DNA from 2 places in the Novosphingobium sp. BL-S-32 genome. Region 1 is predicted to be linked to the other one. Evidence: riboswitches for the same ligand, from Rfam matches in the RefSeq annotation. Region 1 holds a riboswitch; the other holds the start of a gene.

Region 1 (5,309 bases):
GGCGGCCGGTGCCATGCAGTTCCTCGGCCAGTGCGTCGCGCGGCCAGGCGCTCTCGGGGGCGAGGGCAATAGCCTCGCGCAACAGGGCTTCGTGGCGGTCGTCCGCGCCGCGCGCCTTGGCGGCAAGGGCCAGCACCTCGATCGCGTCGAGTGCCAGCGCGGGCTGCGCGCGGGCCGTTTCGGCCAGCGCCTCGGCGCGGTCGAGATCGCCCGAGGACAGGGCCTGTCGGGCATCGGCAATGGTCTGCATATCGGCGGACATGCCGGCAGCTTAGGGCGCTTGCGCGGCGCGGTGTCAACCGGGCTTTGCGGCTGACTTCAGGGCGGTCCCGGTGAACAGTGCGGCCACCAGCTCCGGTCCCGAGGGAAAGTAGAGGTGCATGTAGCTGGCCGTCAGCGACCCACGGCGGAACACGCGCTCGCCGGGGCGCCCATCGGGTGTGTCGGCATGGGCTATGGGGGAAAGCGCGGTTTCCAGCGTCGAATAGTGGAACGTATGGCCGCGCACAGGATGGCCGTCGATCTTGGCCTCCTGCATTCCCAGAGCAGCCAGTCGAGGCTGCATTGTCGCTTGGGCCGCTAGCAGGCCGAGCAGGGCGGTGCGGGTGCCCTTGCCGTCATCCAGCGTCTCGCACGTGTAGAGCATGCCGCCACACTCCGCGAGGATCGGGCGACCGGCGGCGTGATGCGCGCGGATCGAGGCCAGCATCGGCGCATTGGCGGCAAGGCGATCCAGATGCAGTTCGGGATAGCCGCCCGGCAGCCAGAGCGCATCGCATGCGGGCAGGGCCGCGTCGGTCAGCGGCGAGAAGAACACGGCCTGCGCGCCTGCCTCTTCGAGGAAGGCGACGTTGGCCGGGTAGATGAAGGCGAAAGCCTCGTCGCGGGCAATGGCGATGCGCTTGCCGGCGAGCGATGGCGGCGGGGTCATGCCCTCCGGCGCGGCGAAGGTCACGGGCTCCGGAAGCCAGAGCGCGCTGTCCGGCAGCAGATCCGCCGCCCGGTCCAACCGGGCGGAAAGGTCGGCTACTTCGCCCGCCTGCACCAGCCCTAGGTGCCGTTCGGGCAGGCCGATTGCGGCGTCTCGGCCCAGTGCGCCCAGCCAGCGGATGTCACTGGGTACGCTTTGCTCCAACAGGTCCGAATGCCTGGCGCTACCCACACGGTTAGCGAGCACGGCGGCGAGGTTCACGCCCGCGCGATAGGTCGCCAGGCCATGAACGAGCGCGCCGAAAGTCTGCGCCATGGACGATCCGTCTACCACCGCGAGCACCGGCAGGCCGAAGCGCCGCGCGAGGTCGGCGGCGGAGGGATCGCCGTCGTGCAGGCCCATCACCCCTTCGACGAGGATCAGGTCCGCCTCGCACGCCGCTTCGTAGAGCAGCGCGCGGCATTCGGCCTCGCCGACCATGCAGAGGTCAAGCTGGTGCACCGGGGCGCCGCTCGCCGCTTCGAGGATCATGGGATCGAGGAAGTCGGGCCCGCACTTGAACACGCGCACGCGCCGTCCTTCGCGGGCATGGCGGCGGGCGAGCGCGGCGGTGACGAGCGTCTTGCCCTGCCCCGAGGCGGGCGCGGCGACCAGCAGGGCAGGGCAGGCGGTCACTTGCGGCGTTCCGCGTGCAGCGCCGGGCGCAGGGTCACGGTCAGCGCCCAGAGCGTGGCGGCAATGCCGGACCACAGCACCGTGGAGAGCAGGGTGGTCGGGAAATAGCGCCCGATGCGCGGCAGGAATCCGGCAAGCGTCGGATCGGGGAAGCGGCCGCCAAGGAAGTAGAACCCGCCGCTCGACAGCAAGTGCGAGACGAAAGTGGCGGCGATCAGCAGCACGGCCATGGCAGGCAGGGCGGCAAGGCGGTCACCGAGCTTCGCCGCCGCCACGCGCCCGGCAAGCCACATCACGCCATAGGCCGGGACCAGCATCGCGTAGGCCGGGGTAAAGCAGAATCCGGAACCGCCCAGCACCGAGATCACCACGACATCGATCGCATAGCCGAGCGCGAACAGCGCGGCGAAACCGATGACACGGCGGACGAAGAAGCCGAGCACGAAGAAGCTCGCAAGGTCGGTGTCTGGCAAGTGGACGACCTGACTCAGCGAATGGGTGCGCGTCACCAGCATGACGGCGGCGAGCGCGGCAAACACGAAGAGGCTGACGCGGGCGGATGGCGGATTGGCGGAACGGTTCATGTTCTGGGATCTCCCAAGGCGGTTGGGGAAAGGCGTGCAGGAAAGGCCCCGGGCGATATCGCCCCGGCGAGAGGATCAGCGGATCGGTGTCACTCTGGCAGGCTCCTTTCGACACGACTTCGACTGTCGTCTCGCCAGGGCTGCTTCCCGCTACGGGAACCATGCCCTCGTCCGCCCGGTGCATCCCGCCCGCGCAGAGGAACGACGGCAAGGGGCCGGTTTCCTGACTTCCCGGATCGTCGCGCCTTCCGCCGCCTTCTCGGAACCGTCCGGTCCCAATGGCGCATGGCGGGGCGCATCCCCGGTTACAGTTGCGGGAGCAGTGCCGGCATGTCCCGCGAGTTTCCCCGCAGGTCCGGACTTCCCGATTAAGCCCTCTCGGGCACCCTTTGCAGGGGCGGACCTATGGCACTTCGCGGGCGCGCGCAAGCTTCGGGCACTTGCCAGCGGGGCGCCCGCACGATAGTTGCCGCGCCGCGACAGGTTCCTCGTAAGAGGATCAAAAGGGAACACGGGTTCAAGACCCGGGCTGCCCCTGCAACTGTGAGCGGCGAGCCGTGCGGCCATTTCGCCATTGGAGCCGAAGCCATTGACTTGGCAGGATTCTGAGAAGGCGGCCGAGACGGCATTGACCCGCAAGCCAGGAGACCTGCCTGACGCAGTCGTTCTTCGTCCGGACAGGGTGTGCCGGGTGAACGAGGGGGCTTTTTCCTCGCGCAACGACAGCCATTGCCTTGCCGGTGCTCGCGCTTCGGCGGGGGTCTTCGATGCTTGTTTGAAGGAAAACCCATGACGTTCCGGATTTTCGCCACCACGGTTTCGCTCGCGGCCCTCGCGGCGGCCTGCCCGACGATGGCTTTCGCCGACGAAGCAGATAGTGGCGACAGCATCGTCGTTACCGCGCTGCGCACCCCGCTGGCGGCCGATCGCGTCGCCCAGACGGTGACCGTCCTCGACGACGCGCACATCGTTTCCGCGCAGCCGATCGCCCTCACCGACATGCTGCTGCGCACGCCGGGCATCAGCCTTTCGCGCAACGGCGGCTACGGCACGACCACCAGCCTACGCATTCGCGGCGCCGATGCCGGTCAGAGCGTGATGGTGATCGACGGCATGCGCCTCGCCGATCCGTCTTCGACGGCGGGCGGCTATGCCTTCTCCAACCTCTTCACCGACGATATCGATCACATCGAGATCCTGCGCGGTCCGCAGTCGATCCTCTGGGGTAGCGATGCCATCGGCGGCGTCATCAATGTCACCACCCGTGCCCCGACCAAGCCGCTGGAAGGCAGCTTCGCGGTGGAAGCGGGCACGCACGATACCGTCTCGGCGCGTGCCGGCGTGGGCGGCACGTCGGATTCGATCGATTGGCGCGTCTCCGCCTCGCGCTTCACCACCGACGGCATCTCGGCCAGCGATCAGGGCACCGAGCCCGATGGCTATCGCCGGTCTGCGGCCAACGGGTCGTTCACATATCGCGTCGCGCCGGGCGTTTCGATCGATCTCAAGGGCTATTGGTCGGATTCGCATAACGACTTCGACGGCTTTGGAGGGGACTCGCTCGCCTATGGCGTGAACAAGGAGTGGGCGGGCTACGCCGGGCTCAACTTCGCGCTGTTCGATGGCAAGCTGGTCAACCGCGTGGCCGTGACCCAGACCGAGACCGACCGCCAGAACTTCGATCCCGCGCAGACCATTCGGCAGCTCACGTTCGATGCGCATGGCCGCGTGCGTCGCTACGAGTATCAGGGCACCTACAGCTTCTCGGACGCGGTGCAGGCCGTCTTCGGCGCCGAGCGCGAGGAGCAGCGGATGACCACCGCCTCGCCCACGGACAGCACGGATCCTTACGTGTTGACGCCCAGCAAGGCGGATACCAACAGCGTCTACGGCGAACTGCGCGTCAGCCCTGTGACCGGGCTCACCGTGAGCGGCGGCGCGCGTTACGACCATCAGTCGCGCTTCGGTGGCAACACGGTGTTCAGCGCCGGTGCGGCCTATACGCCGAACGCGGGCAAGACCGTGATCCGCGCCAGCTACGATCAGGGCTACAAGGCTCCGTCGCTCTACCAGCTGTTCAGCGACTACGGCGCGGCCAACCTCCAGCCTGAAAAGGCCAAGGGCTGGCAGGTGGGCGCCGAGCAGGGGCTTGGCGACCTGTTCCACGTCTCGGCCACCTGGTTCCAGCGCGATACCGACAACCTGATCGACTTCGCCTATTGCCCGACCAGCGGCACCCTGCCGGACATCTGCTACATCCCGGGCACCACCACCGAGCGCTTCGGCTACTACGCCAATGTTCGCAAGGCCCATGCGCAGGGCCTCGAACTGGCGGCGTCCGCCAAGTGGAAGGTGCTCTTCGCCGAAGGCAATTACAGCCTGATCGAGGCGGAGGACCGCACGCCGGACAGCAGCACCTATGGCCGCCAACTTCAGCGCGTGCCGCGCCATCTCGCCAATATCGAGGGCGGCGTGGACCTGCCGCAGGGCATCCGCGCCAGCATCGCCGCGCGTTATTCGGGCGGGAGCTACAACGCCGCCACCGGCACGGCGAAGCTTGACGATTACTGGTTGCTCGACTTGCGCGCCCAGTGGACAGTCGCGCCCGGGCTCATGCTTCAGGGCCGCATCGAAAACCTGACCGACAAGGACTACGAGACGGCGGCCGGCTACAATTCGCTCGGCCGTACGGTTTACCTGGGCCTGAGGAGCCAGTTCTGATGTTGAACGCAGTCGAGCCGGGACCGTCGGTGGTGGTTTGCAGCACCTGCCGGTTCTCGGCCGCTGCACGCGAGGACGAAGGCGGGCAGCGCGGCGGCGCGCTGCTGGCCGAGGCCATGCGCACGGTGCAGGCCGCCGAACCGGGCCTGCAAGGCGTGGCGGTCCAGGAGATGCCCTGCCTGTTCGCCTGCCAGCGCCACTGCGCCGTCCATCTGCGCGCGCCGGGCAAGGTGGGCTATGTGCTGGGCGACTTCACGCCCGACGAAGAGGCCGCGCGTGCGATCCTCGAATATGCCGTGCGCCACGCGGCCAGTGAGGAAGGGCAGGTCCCTTATCGCGAATGGCCGCAGGGCGTGAAAGGCCACTTCATCACCCGCACTCCCCCCGAAGGGTATATC
Region 2 (5,309 bases), 1.3 Mb from region 1:
GAGGATGGCTATTACTGGATCACCGGCCGCATCGACGACGTGATCAACGTCTCCGGCCACCGCATGGGCACGGCCGAGATCGAATCGGCGCTGGTGGCCCATCCGGCGGTTGCCGAGGCGGCAGTCGTCGGCATGCCGCACGAGATCAAGGGGCAGGGCATCTATGCCTTCGTCACCTGCAATGCCGAAGTCGAGCCGGACGAGGCGCTGCGCAAGGAACTGATCAAGTGGGTTCGCCATGAGATCGGCCCGATCGCTACGCCGGACGTCATCCAGTTCGCGCCGGGCCTGCCCAAGACCCGCTCGGGCAAGATCATGCGCCGCATCCTGCGCAAGATCGGCGAGAACGACTTCTCGAACCTCGGCGATATCTCGACGCTTGCCGATCCCTCGGTGGTCGAGAACCTGATCGCCAACCGGCCGCAGCCGGCAACTGCATGACCGGACGCGGAGGATGCCCGGGAAAGCCCGGTGCATCCTCCGCGTGGGTTCAGCCTGCGTCGGTGGCCACCTCGATGGCGTCGAAGTCACGCCAGCGGTAAACGGCGTAGCTCAGCACCCAGCACAGCACGAACAGGCCGATAATAAGGAAGCCGAGCGTGTTGAAATGCTCGGACAGTGCGCTGACGCCGGACCAGAAGCCGCCTTTCAGCCCGAACTTGTCGACCAGCAGCGCCGCCGTCTGGATCGACCCGATCACCAGCGCCACAAGGGCTGAGATCGAGGTGATCGTGATGTTGTAGTAGAGCTTGCGGATCGGCTTCACGAAAGCCCATTCGTAGGCGCCGAGCATGATGACCCCGTCGGCAGTGTCGATCAGCGCCATGCCCACGGCGAAGAGCACCGGGAACACCAGCACCGTTCCGAGCGAAATGCCGTCCGCCGCGTGAGCGCCCGAAAGGCCGAGGATCGCCACTTCGGTCGCGGTATCGAAGCCCAGGCCGAACAGGAAGCCGAGCGGGGCCATGTGCCAGCTCTTGCGTACCAGACGGAACAGCGGGCGCAGGATGCGCGCCATCAGGCCGCGCCCGGCGAGCAGGATGTCCAGATCCTCCTCCGCATAAGTGCCGCCGCCACGAACCTGCTGGAAGCGAGACCACACGCCGCGTAGGATCGCGAGATTCATGATGGCGATGGCGAAAAGGAAGCTGGCCGAAACGACCGTGGCGATAACCCCGCCGGACTGACCGAATGCCTCGAAATCGTCCAGCGTGCTGGCCGCCGCCGCGATCGTGGTCGCCGCGATCAGCACGATGGCCGAGTGCCCGATCGCGAACCACAGCCCGACCGTGAGCGGGCGCTGCCCGTCCTGCATCAGCTTGCGGGTAACATTATCGATCGCGGCGATGTGGTCGGCGTCCACGGCGTGGCGCATGCCAAGGCTCCAGGCGAGCACGGCGGTGCCGAGCATCACGGGATTGCCGTGGAACGCGCCGAACGCCCAGAGCCAGGTGGCGACGTTCGCGCCCACGAGCGCGGCAAAAAGCACCGCGACCCGACGGCGCAGGCGCGGTTTGCCGGAAGGCCCCTCGGCCGCCGTTGTTCGATGCGAAACAGAACTGACTTGCATTCGTGAATACCCCGTCGGCGTCAGCGACTTTCGGGGAGGGCCTCCGCGCGAACGGCCGGCCTGTGCGCCGGACGGACGCCGTCCAGCGCCCGGCACGCATGCCGGTGCGGCCCTCGCCGCACGTGCGTCGCTCAGACGGAGTTACCGTGCCACGGCCATCCCCTGGGCCAGGGCAAGAGCGACCAGACGCCGGCAGGTCTCCTGGCTTGCGGGTCAAGGCCTCGATGCACGGCCTTCCCAGGCCCCGCATGACTTAGCGTCCGGCCCAGTGGCTGCGGCAAGGGCGCCTTGCCCTGCCGCGATGTGCATCGCGCTCGCCGCTTACAGTTGCAGGGACAGCCTCGGTTTCAGACGCAAGGTCCTCACCGCGTTCCCTTTTAAGCCCCTTTCGGGACACCGGCGCGATCAGTGCCGAGACCCTGAAAGCGTCTCGACGGCCGCATTGGTAGTCTCGGCGGTGCATCAGGGCAAGAGCGCTTCACGAGCCGGAACCGCCTTCGCATTTCGGCGCCCGGACCAAATGGGTCGCGATTTTTCCCGATCGGAAGGTGATTTTATGAGCGTAAAAATGATCCGCACTCTACAATAGGCAATTACTGCGAGTGAAATCATTAAGAGTCGATGGTGAATCCGGCTGAATTTCATGTGAAATAATATTCTCCTCGAGATGGTGGATCATATATTTCTGACTCACAGTAGCGACACTTGAATAGGAGAGGCATTTCGGGAGGCTTCCGATGCTCGAGGGTGCAAGAAACGAGCTTTTTTCTGAACTTATCGCAACTTGTGACGGGATGCTGGCGCCGGCCGTCTATGCGCGCATCTACGAAACCGCCCAACGCGGCGGTCAGATCGTCGAAGTCGGCACGGCCATGGGGGCGGCCACGGTCGCACTCGCGCTGGGTTTGCGAAATTCGGGCAAATCTGGCCATGTGTTCACGTTCGATCCGATGACAGGCGGCCCGAGGCGATCGTTGAACTCGCCAGGGAAACGCATCGCGCGAATAGAGGCCAATCTGGCGCGCTACGGTGTCCAGGATCTGGTCACGGTTACGCCATCCGATCTGCGAAGCGGGCTTTCGGTTCTCCCGGACGACCAGACCGTTTCCGTCCTGATGCTCGACGCCGATGGGCGGATCGATCGCGATCTGGAAACGCTTGAGCAGCGGCTTGCGCCCGGTTGCTCCATGATAATCGACGATATCGCCGATCAGGTGCGGGTGAAGCGTCAGGGCGCGACTTACCGCATAGACAGCAAGATGCGTCTGTCATGGTTGCTGATCAACAAGCTCACCGAGTCGGGAAAGCTCAGCGCCGGGCAACAGCTGGTGGACACCTACTTCGGTGAAGTCATCGCCGACGCGAACAGTATCATCGACCGCGACGATACGCTTGAGGCCTATCGACAGCTCGTTTTTCAGACCGCCTCGACCAATCGCCTGCAACGGCTTCGTTCTTATCTCCTGGAGCAGGGGCAGGAGGTCGCACCCGATTTCGTGGCGAAATGCCGAAGGTTTTACCGGCGCATCAAATACCGCCGGCTCGCCGCCTCGTCCGAAATGAATGCCGCCGAAGAATCTTCGCGGGGCGGTTCCGGCGGAGAGCAGGTGGCCGCGTGACCCTCCCACACCCGGCCATGGGCGATCGCGCGTAAAGGCTTTTCAGATCCATCCTGTTGCGTAAGCTGTCATCGAACCGGGCACCAAAAGACCGGACGCAAACCATAAGGACTGTCAGGGATGGATGTCGAAGCGCGCTTGGCGGCGCTGGAAGAGCGCTGCCGCAAGGCGGAGGATCATCTGGAGATCCTCAATCTGCTGAACACTTACGGTCCTTTGGTGGATAGCGGCACGGCACGGCCTGCGGGCGATTTGTGGGTCGAGGGCGGCGGCTACAACTTCACTTTGCCCGATGGCGGTACTCTGCGCCTTTCGGCGCCTGACGAAATCGCCGACATGTATGCGTGGGAAGGCCATCTCGAACTGGTCAAGACCGGCTGCGCGCACCTCACGGCGACGCCGAAGATCAGCGTGCATGGCGATAAGGCCGAGGCGGTTGGCTATTCGGTCGTGATCCTTCGCGAAGAGGACCGCTGGTTCCTTTGGCGCGCGGCGGTCAATCACTGGACTCTGGAGCGCGGCGGGCAGGGCTGGCGTATCATCGAGCGCTTCAACCGCGCGCTCGACGGTTCGGCGGAGAGCCACGAGACCATGCGCAAGGTGGCCACGATATGAGCCGCTTCGAAGGGAAAGTCGCGATCATTACTGGCGCGAGCACCGGGCTGGGCCCGGTCATGGCGAAGATGATGGCGCAGGAGGGCGCCCGGCTGGTTCTGGCGGCCCGGCGGCTCGAGCTGGTGGAGGAGGTTGCCGCCGCAATCGGCGCCGACGCTGTGGCGGTGCGCGCCGATGTTACCGTGGAGGAGGACGTCGCAGCCATGGTCGAGGCGGCGATGGCCCGCTGGGGCCAGGTCGACGTGATGATGAACAATGCGGCCGTCCCCGGCGTCGACAAGTGGATCTGGGAGCAGACCATCGACAACTTCCTCGACACATACAGGGTCGATTGCATGGCCGCGATGCTGTGCACGCGCGAGGTGCTGAACCGTTCGATGCTGGAACGGCGGACGGGCTCCATCGTCAACTTCTCGTCCAGCGCGGGGTGGGACGGCATGGCCCGCAAGAGCCACTATTCCGCGGCCAAAGGCGCACTGCGCATTCTCACCAAGACGATTGCGCGGGAGGTGGGTGAATTCGGCATCCGCTGCAATTGCGTGGTGCCGGGTGCCATCGGCACCGACCTCATGATCAACTACATGAAGCGGATCGCCGATGAGCAGGGGAAAAGCTTCGAGGACGTCGAGGCCGGTCTGGTCGCGGGCGTGCCGTTGAAGACCTTCTCCACGCCTGACGATGTGGCGCGGATGGCGCTGTTCCTCGCCTCTGACGAGGCGCGCACGGTGACCGGGCAGTCGATCAACGTCGATGGCGGCCTGGTGATGTCCTGACGCGTAATTATTCTGGGAAATCCATAAAATCGGGAGAGGGTATATGGCGAATGAGATGCCGAAATCGACGGATTTCACCGGTCTCACGCAAAAGGTCATCGCCTATAGCGAAGCCTTCGCGGGCATCGTCGAGAAAGCGAAGTCCGGGCCGCTGGAAGCCTCGGACTGGGCCGGGATCGAGGCGCTCGTCAATGTCGACGCCTATGAACGCATGGGCGTGTTTCTGGGCCCTCAGGCCGAAGTGATCGATTGGCCGAAGTACAAGTTCTATATCTCGCAATATGCGGCGGGCAGCTCCTGGGAAGGAACTTTGCGCCATGTCACCGAACAGGCGAACCGGGTGATCCTGGAACTGGAGGAGCGCAATTCGCGTGACGGGGTAACGGACGTGTCGAACACGGTGACGATTTACGAATTCGATGACGCGCAGAAGCTTCGCCATCTGGATGTCTATGTGATGCCGCTTGGAAAGCGCTGAATTCTCCGATCAGCCCGCGATGCCCCGGAATTCCGGCGATGGGGCATCTGCGTTCGTACGCTCATAATATCGCAGGAAATCGGCGGCCGGGAGCGCCTGCGAATAGAGCCAGCCTTGCGCGAATTCGACACCGGCGCTGCGGAGGTAGGCCTCCTGTTCCCGCGTCTCCACACCTTCCGCGATGATCTTGAAGTTCAGGCCGTGAGCCATATCGATGATGTGCGGGATGACGGCGCTGGTGGCAGCGGATTTTC

Evidence for each region. A riboswitch is a leader RNA that binds a small molecule or an ion and turns the genes downstream of it on or off. The one in region 1 is predicted to bind cobalamin.
Region 2: it holds a riboswitch for cobalamin, as region 1 does, so the genes downstream of both, AC1VVK_RS01675 (HoxN/HupN/NixA family nickel/cobalt transporter) here and AC1VVK_RS12540 (TonB-dependent receptor plug domain-containing protein) in region 1, are expected to answer to the same signal.

What each region holds. Positions count from the first base shown of each region.
Region 1 covers NZ_CM166476.1:2,649,517-2,654,825, forward strand. Annotated here, with positions in the region: gene AC1VVK_RS12525 (sulfotransferase family protein) at 1-262, opposite strand, end outside; gene AC1VVK_RS12530 (cobyrinic acid a,c-diamide synthase CobB) at 296-1,606, opposite strand; gene AC1VVK_RS12535 (hypothetical protein) at 1,603-2,190, opposite strand; cobalamin riboswitch at 2,387-2,595, opposite strand; cobalamin riboswitch at 2,655-2,861, shown strand; gene AC1VVK_RS12540 (TonB-dependent receptor plug domain-containing protein) at 2,980-4,911, shown strand; gene AC1VVK_RS12545 (DUF1636 domain-containing protein) at 4,911-5,309, shown strand, end outside.
Region 2 covers NZ_CM166476.1:338,847-344,155, forward strand. Annotated here, with positions in the region: gene acs (acetate--CoA ligase) at 1-441, shown strand, start outside; gene AC1VVK_RS01675 (HoxN/HupN/NixA family nickel/cobalt transporter) at 491-1,570, opposite strand; cobalamin riboswitch at 1,745-1,986, opposite strand; gene AC1VVK_RS01680 (class I SAM-dependent methyltransferase) at 2,308-3,189, shown strand; gene AC1VVK_RS01685 (nuclear transport factor 2 family protein) at 3,310-3,804, shown strand; gene AC1VVK_RS01690 (SDR family NAD(P)-dependent oxidoreductase) at 3,801-4,577, shown strand; gene AC1VVK_RS01695 (hypothetical protein) at 4,621-5,055, shown strand; gene AC1VVK_RS01700 (EAL domain-containing protein) at 5,065-5,309, opposite strand, start outside.